2 regions of the Roseobacter sp. TSBP12 genome follow, and region 1 is predicted to be linked to the other one. Evidence: riboswitches for the same ligand, from Rfam matches in the RefSeq annotation. Region 1 holds a riboswitch; the other holds the start of a gene.
The links. A riboswitch is a leader RNA that binds a small molecule or an ion and turns the genes downstream of it on or off. The one in region 1 is predicted to bind thiamine pyrophosphate.

Region 1 (4,212 bases):
ACCTGTGCGGGGGCCCCAATCCGCGATCCGTTTACCCAAGAGATTATCGGGGTCGTTGATTTGTCTGGCCCGCCCCAGATTTTCCGCCAACACAATATTGCTCTGGTGTTGGCCTCGGCGCGTGAAATTGAGATTGCCCTCGCGGAGCAGCAGCAAGAAGAGCGCGCCATGTTGCTCGAAGCCTTCATGATGTCCGAATACAGTCGGGTGGATCGCGGTGTGATCCTGTTGGATAAGAACGGTCACGTTCTGTTTCGGCGTGGGGTGGATGAAAAAACCTTGTTGCGGTCCAAGGAGTTAGAAGTCGGTCACAAGCTTTTGCCAAAGCTGTTGGAACTCTCAGACAGAGAGATCACGAACCTGCTGCCCCTGAGCCTTGAGACGGACGGTGTCGAGCGGCTGAAGCTGGAAGGCGTCTATCGTGGTGCGGCGTTGTTTTTGAAAAATAAGAACAATTCGACCCGTATACCTGCGTCGTGTACGATCAAACCGCGCAGCAATGTGAACGAGGCTGAGATCCAGATTATCGGCAGTTCGCCCAAGATGGTCGATGCGATCGAATTGGCCGAGCGAGTGGCGCAAGCCAATGTTTCCGTGCTGATCCATGGGGAAACCGGCGTCGGCAAAGAGCTGTTCGCGCGGTTGATCCATAGCCGCTTGCCGCGTGAAAAAGCCCCCTATGTACCGGTGAACTGCGCGGCGATTTCCGGCGAACTGATCGGGGCCGAACTCTTTGGCTATGAGGACGGGGCCTTCACCGGGGCGGTGCGTGGCGGACGCGCGGGCAAGTTTGAATTGGCCGATGGCGGCGTGCTGTGTCTTGATGAAATCGGGGACATGCCGATCGAATTGCAACCCTATCTGCTGCGGGCGCTTGAACAACGTGCGATCTATCGAGTCGGCGGCAGTCAACGCCGTCCGGTTGACGTCCGGCTGGTGGCGATGACGAACCGCGACCTGCGGCAAGAGATCGAAAAAGGCAATTTCCGGCGTGACCTGTTTTATCGCGTGGGCGTGGTGACCATCGAAGTCCCGCCCCTGCGGGATCGTGCGAATGACGTGCTTGAACTGGTCGCTCATTTTTCGCAAAGCTATGCCAAGGAAACCGGACGCCCGCCGATGACCTTCTCCGACGAGGTGATCAAACGGCTTATGGCCTATCAATGGCCGGGCAATGTGCGTGAATTGCGCAACGTGGTGCAGCGTGTTTACCTGATCAAGACAGATGATCTTGTGCGCCTGAGGGACTTACCGCCCGAATTGCAGGACGATTTCGCCAGTTGCGAAGAAGATCCACTACCAAACATTCTCAAAGGCCATTCCGGCGATCTCGAAAGCATTGAGGCCTCGGCCATCCGCCAGACGATGATTTCGGAGAATGGCAACCTGACGCGGGTTGCGGCGGTTCTGGGGATTTCTCGCCCGACGCTTTATCGCAAGATGAAGCAGTACCATATTCGCAAGGCGCTCTCTTCCGACGCCTAAGAGTTTTGCAACATGCAAAGCAGTCACTCCAAATGAGGACGCACCCGCTTGCGAACCCCGGCTTTTCGTTGTTGGATCAGTCGTATATTCAATGAGATAGCCCAGAAAATCTGTTGCCCGCATCAGCGGGTGACAGGCGCGTGTGCAAGCCGGTCTACGCCTTCGCCGTAACTTATCGGTTGACAGGACGCCACGGCATTTCGTTAATACCACTACGTCAGGGGAGTCCCGCCCAAGGGACTGAGAGGCTGATTGACGGCGGAAACCCCGCCCGAGGTGACGCGACCCTTAGAACCTGACCCAGTTGATGCTGGCGTAGGAAGACCGAAGGGCAATTCCGTACACCTCTGTCACGAGGGCGGTCCTTTCGGGCCGCTTGGCCCATTTGCGTTTGGCGCATGGGCGGTGGTCCATGTCTGCTACCCGTTTCACTTGGGTCTCATCGTTATGAGGAGACCGAAATGAAAGACACGATCCCAACAATCACCACAGGCGCTTTGCCTGCCTCACAAAAAATCTATGTTCATGGCCAGACCCATGAGCTGCGCGTGCCCCTGCGCGAGATTTCGGTGACGGGCGAGGCGCCATTGCGAGTCTATGACAGCTCCGGCCCCTATACTGACCCCGCAGCGCAGATCGAGATTTCCGAAGGGTTGGCCGATGTGCGCGGTGGCTGGCTTCAGGCGCGCGGCGACATCGAACAATATGAGGGGCGGGTGATCACAGATGCCGACAACGGCTTTGCGACCGGCGCGCGATTGACGCCCGCTTTCCCGAAACAGCGCGATCCGCTGCGCGCTGTTGGCAACCGGGCCGTGACGCAGCTTGCCTATGCCAAAGCCGGGGTGATCACGCCGGAAATGGAATTCGTCGCCATTCGTGAAAATGAAGGCCGGATGGCGGCCTATACCCGCGATGGCGATCCGATGGGGGCGGAACTGCCTGACCTCGTCACGCCGGAATTTGTCCGCCAGGAAATCGCCGAAGGCCGCGCGATCATTCCCGCCAACATCAACCACCGCGAATTGGAACCGATGATCATCGGCCGCAATTTCAAGGTCAAGATCAACGCCAATATCGGCAATTCCGCCGTCACTTCCTCGATGGAGGAAGAGGTAGAGAAAATGGTTTGGGCGATCCGGTGGGGCGCGGATACGGTGATGGATCTCTCCACCGGGCGCAACATTCACAACATTCGTGACTGGATCATCCGCAATGCGCCGGTGCCCATCGGCACTGTGCCGCTCTATCAGGCGTTGGAAAAGGTCAACGGCATTGCTGAGGACCTGACATGGGAGGTGTTCCGCGACACGCTCATTGAACAGGCCGAACAGGGCGTCGATTATTTCACCATCCATGCAGGCGTCCGACTGCACATGATCCCGATGACCGCCAAGCGGGTGACCGGGATTGTGTCGCGTGGTGGGTCGATCATGGCGAAATGGTGCATGCATCATCACCGCGAAAGTTTCCTCTACGAGCATTTCGACGAGATTTGCGACATCTGCCGCCGCTATGACGTGTCATTCTCTTTGGGCGATGGTTTGCGCCCCGGCTCCATTGCCGATGCCAATGACGAGGCACAATTTGCCGAATTGCGCACGCTTGGCGAGCTGACGAAAATCGCTTGGGCCAAGGATTGTCAGGTGATGATCGAAGGGCCTGGCCATGTGCCGATGCACAAGATCAAAGCCAATATGGACGAACAGCTCAAACATTGCCACGAAGCGCCGTTTTACACGCTCGGGCCACTGACGACCGACATCGCGCCGGGCTATGATCATATCACCTCCGCCATCGGTGCGGCGATGATCGGCTGGTTCGGCACGGCGATGCTATGCTATGTGACGCCCAAGGAACACCTTGGCCTGCCGGACCGAGACGATGTCAAAACCGGGGTCATCACCTACAAACTCGCCGCCCATGCCGCCGATCTGGCCAAGGGGCATCCGGGCGCGCAATTGCGTGACGACGCGCTGTCTCGGGCGCGGTTCGAATTTCGCTGGGAAGATCAGTTCAACCTTGGCCTTGATCCCGACACGGCGCGCGAGATGCATGACGAAACCATGCCAAAAGAGGCGCATAAAGTGGCGCATTTCTGTTCCATGTGTGGGCCGAAATTCTGTTCGATGCGGATTTCCCATGACATTCGCGCCGAGGCCGAAAAGCAGGATGGCATGGCGGCTATGGCCGCAAAATTCCGCGAGGGTGGCGAACTTTACCTGCCGACAGACGACAGCGCGAAGGAACCGGCGGAATGATTTCAGTTCTGGGATCAGGCGTGGTGGGGTTGTGCGTTGCCACCGCGCTGCATGAGGCGGGGCATGAAATCGAAGTGATCGCGCCCGAACACAGCCCGCCCCCCGCCTCCTGGCTGGCGGGGGGGATGCTTGCGCCCTATTGCGAGGGCGAAAGCGCGCCCGAGGTGATCGTCGCGCGCGGACAATCGGCGGTGGATTGGTGGGCGGCCCATGTCCCTGATGTGACGCGGCGCGGGACGCTTGTGCTCGCCGCTCCGCGTGATGCGGGGGAATTGGATCGCTTTGCGCGTGCAACACGCGGGCATGGCTGGGTGACGCCCGATGCATTGGAACCCGCAATATCTGGACGATTTGCGCGCGGGCTTTTCTTTGCAGCCGAGGCGCATCTCGACCCCCGTGCTGCGCTCACGGCCTTGCGCATGCGGCTTTTGGCGGCGGGGGTGGCGTTTCGCGACGGTCCCGCGCG
Region 2 (4,212 bases), on a different contig from region 1:
TTTGGGTCCCCCACCAAAGGTCAGGGCGACGGCGAAGGAGGTGGTGCAAATCAGAAAAATGACGGCAAACGCGCCGGGCACAATCTCTTTGAGCATCGGTCCTTCGATGTGGCGAAACATGTCGCGCGGAGCGAAATTAAGCGAGGCCGCAAGGCGGAACCTCTCGGACGGGATAGCGCCCCAACCCTGAAGCAACAACCGTGTTGCAAGTGGCAAATTAAAGAACACATGCGCAAGGATCACACCATGGAATCCGTAGATCGAAACAGGCTCTAATCCAGCCCAACTGAGCACAATCGAGATAAATCCCGTTTTGCCAAACACCGCCGTTAATCCGAGAATGGCGACAATCGTCGGCAAGATAAATGGTGCGCCCAAGAGGGTGATCAAAAGGCGACGCCCAGGGAAATCACGCCGCGCTAAGCCGCGTGCGACCGGAACCGCCAAGACCACCGACAGGCCCGCAGAGATCAGTGCCTGAACAACGGTGAAACGGACCGCCATCCAGTCAAATTGCGACAGTGTTGAAAAGCTTTCAGCCCGAAGCGCAACAACGCCCAGAGTGCCAAGGCTCAAGGCGGCGACCAAAGCCGCCGCTATGAGCCCCGGCCAAAGTCTTATTGCGAAAACGCGGTGCGCCATTCGGCAATCGCCTTGTCCCGCAACGCATCCGCTTCATTTTCATCAAGGAAAATGGCCTTTTCCGGGTAGTTCAATTCAGAGAATGCCTCGGGCCATTGATCACGCGGCAAAGCGGCGGGGTAGGACCAATTGGCCGTCGGAATGATGTTTTGAAACGTCGGTGAGAGGATGAAGGCCATGAACGCATCCGCAAGCTCCGGCTGATCGGTGCCTTTCAGTTTTGCGGCGAGTTCGACCATGAAATAGTGGCCTTCGTCAAACAGCGCGGCGGATTTCGTTTCATCTTCTTCAGCAATGATGTGATATGCGGGTGAGGTCGTGTAGGAGAGAACCATGTCCACCTCGCCATCGGTAAACAGGCCGTAGGCTTCGGACCAGCCCTTAGTCACTGTCGTGACTTTCGGCGCCAATTTTGCCCATTCCGCTTCGGCGTCGTCCCCAAACACCTCTTTGCCCCACAGCACCAAAGCCAGCCCCGAGATCGACGTGCGCGGATCTTGGATTGCGATGGACCAATCTTCAGTCGAATTCACCAAGTCATGGAAGGACGCGGGCGGATTTTTAATCTTGGTGTTGTCATAGACAAAGGCCGTATAGCTCCAGTTGAACGGCAAGAACGTGTCGTCCGTCCACTCAAGCGGCAGGGTCAACGGCGACAGGTCCAGCCCATGCGGCACAAAAAGCCCGGTTTCACGTGCCTTCTTGGTCACATCTGAATTGAACCCGATAACCACATCCGCCTTGGTCCGTTCGCCTTCCAACAGAATACGCGGCAACACATCACCTGTGACATATTCAATCTCACAGTCACATTCGGCCTCAAACGCCGCCTTGATCGCCGGGCCCGGACCCCACTCAGAGGCAAAATAATCGGGGGCATAGATGGTCAGAGGGTCTGCGTGAGCCGCCGAGGCCGCAACCAGTGCCGCAAGTGTAAATCCATATTTCATGGCTCGCTCCATTCAAAAATGGGCGAAGAAAAAGGTGGCGAATGGTGATCGCTAATACCTTCCCTCCGCCGGTGTTAGCCGGTTCAGGTTCAACGGGTCCGCTTTCGCATCTCAGCCGTGTTGCACACGGGCACCCCGAGGTGTCCGTGACGCTATTGCCCCTTTGAAGGAAGTTCAAGCCCCTCCTACAGTGCGGGAGAGACCGGTTGGTTCAGGATGTGCTTTATGAGCGCCATAGAATGATTTCCCTTGATTGCTCAAACAAGTGACATCGGGTAAAGCAGGGGAAACCTGAGGAGCACCCGATGAGCATGAACACATTCGGACATCTTTTTCGTTTCACGACATGGGGTGAAAGCCACGGTCCGGCGCTTGGCGCGACGGTGGATGGTTGCCCTCCGGGTATCGAAATCAATGAGGCGATGCTTCAGGTCTGGCTTGATAAACGCAAGCCGGGAACATCGAAATACACCACTCAGCGGCGCGAACCGGACCAAGTGGAAATCCTGTCTGGAGTGTTTGAGGGTAAGACCACGGGTACGCCGATCCAATTGATGATCCGCAACACCGATCAGCGCTCAAAGGATTATGGTGAGATCGCGCAAGCCTTTCGTCCGGGCCATGCCGATATCACCTATTTCCAAAAATATGGCATCCGCGATTATCGCGGGGGCGGCCGCTCCAGTGCGCGCGAAACCGCGGCGCGTGTGGCCGCTGGCGGTATTGCACGCGCGGTTTTGGCCGAATTGGTGCCGGGCCTTGAGATCAAGGGCTACATGACCCAGATCGGCCCGCATGGGATCGAAGGCGAACGCGATTTCTCTGAGATCGACAACAACCCGTTTTGGGTGCCCTCCGCCAAAACCGCCGAAAACTGGGCCGCCTATCTGACTGGCATTCGAAAAAGCGGGTCCTCTATTGGAGCCATTATCGAGGTGGTCGCGAAAGGCGCGCCAGCCGGGCTTGGAGCGCCGATTTATGCCAAGTTAGACACGGATTTGGCCGCGGCGATGATGTCGATCAACGCGGTGAAAGGTGTCGAAATTGGCGAAGGTATGAATGCCGCCTGTCTGTCTGGTGAAGAAAACGCCGATGAGATGCGGATGGGGCCAAATGGGCCTGAGTTTGGGTCTAATCATGCGGGTGGCATTCTCGGTGGGATTTCGACCGGGCAAGACCTTGTTGTGCGGTTTGCGGTGAAACCCACCTCTTCGATCCTCACGTCGCGCAAAACGATCAATCAGGCGGGCGAAAACACCGACCTGATCACAAAGGGGCGTCATGACCCCTGTGTCGGTATCCGCGCTGTGCCTGTGGGCGAGGCAATGATGGCTTGCGTCATCTTGGATCACCTGCTGCTGCATCGTGGTCAAGTTGGCGAAGGGTTGCGAGGTAGATTTGGGGCCAAATAAGACCCCAATCATGCCTTAGACATCTGAACCGCTAAAATGCCCGCCATGATGGTCAAAACGCCGTAAATGTCCCATTGGCTGACATGTTCGCCCAGCAACAGCGCCGCGATCGCGACGCCAAAAAACGGGTTGAGAAAGTGGAAGGCTGCGGATTTGACGGTTCCAATGCGCTCAACCAGTTTGAACCAAATCCAAGTGGCCATGAGCCCCGGAACGAAGGTTGTATAGAGCATCGCCCAGACCAATTTGGCGGACATGGTGAGCTCATATGTGTCAATCGCCGGGGATAGCACAGCAAGCACAATCGATCCGATCAGACTTTGCACACCAACCACCATCAAAACATTGCCTCCGGCATTCGTCGACCGCACAGCCAGCGTCGCAATCGCAAGCGCGACAGTGCCGACACTACACATGGCAATCCCCACAAGATCACTGCCACTCGACAAGCGCGTGCTCATGATGATCAACACCCCCATGAACCCCAACACGAGGCCAAAGATCGCCATAGGTTTAGGAGTTTCGCGCAGGATTAGGGTTGAAAGCAAAGCCACGACAAGCGGCATGGATGAGGCAAGAACCGCCGCAAGGGAGGCCTCAACCGTCCGCATCGCCAAAAAATACAGGCCCAGATAGGCAACGTTTTGGCACAGACCAAAGAGGACGATGCTTTTCCATTGTGTACGGGTAAAATTCCACGATTGACCAAGCAGTTTGGCCAGCGCCACCCCCGCCAAACCAGAAAGGGCAAACCGCACAGACAAGGCCGCAAGCGCTGGCGCATCTGCAACGATAATCCGAGCCGATGTGAAGGCCGAGGACCACATCAGCACGAAGGCCAACCCCATTACGATCGCTCTGATATCCATATCATGCCCCCAAACGAAGAAGGGCCGCGACTGTGCGCGACCCCTCCCAGAAATAACTCAATCGACCGATTAGCCGTTTACGCTGTCTTTCAACGCTTTGGCGATGGTCATTTTCACAACCTTGTCGGCGTCTTTCGGCATCTGGTCACCCGTTTGCGGGTTGCGGACCATGCGTGCAGGACGTTCACGGCAATAAATTTTGCCAACACCCGGAAGGGTCACAGCGCCACCGCCGGAAACTTCTTTGGTGATGAGCGCAGTGATTGCATCAAGAGCAGCCCCTGCAGATTTTTTGTCGGAGCCCATCTCTTCGGCGAGAGCAGCAACGAGTTGGGTCTT

Region 2: it holds a riboswitch for thiamine pyrophosphate, as region 1 does, so the genes downstream of both, thiB (thiamine ABC transporter substrate binding subunit) here and thiC (phosphomethylpyrimidine synthase ThiC) in region 1, are expected to answer to the same signal.

Annotation. Positions count from the first base shown of each region.
Region 1 covers NZ_PYIB01000060.1:75,631-79,842, forward strand. Annotated here, with positions in the region: gene C8029_RS17810 (sigma-54-dependent Fis family transcriptional regulator) at 1-1,485, shown strand, start outside; TPP riboswitch at 1,695-1,824, shown strand; gene thiC (phosphomethylpyrimidine synthase ThiC) at 1,947-3,746, shown strand; partial or broken gene C8029_RS17820 (FAD-dependent oxidoreductase) at 3,743-4,212, shown strand, end outside.
Region 2 covers NZ_PYIB01000028.1:101,110-105,321, forward strand. Annotated here, with positions in the region: gene C8029_RS08815 (thiamine/thiamine pyrophosphate ABC transporter permease ThiP) at 1-642, opposite strand, end outside; gene thiB (thiamine ABC transporter substrate binding subunit) at 618-1,592, opposite strand; TPP riboswitch at 1,636-1,740, opposite strand; gene aroC (chorismate synthase) at 1,898-3,004, shown strand; gene C8029_RS08830 (DMT family transporter) at 3,013-3,873, opposite strand; gene C8029_RS08835 (HU family DNA-binding protein) at 3,943-4,212, opposite strand, start outside.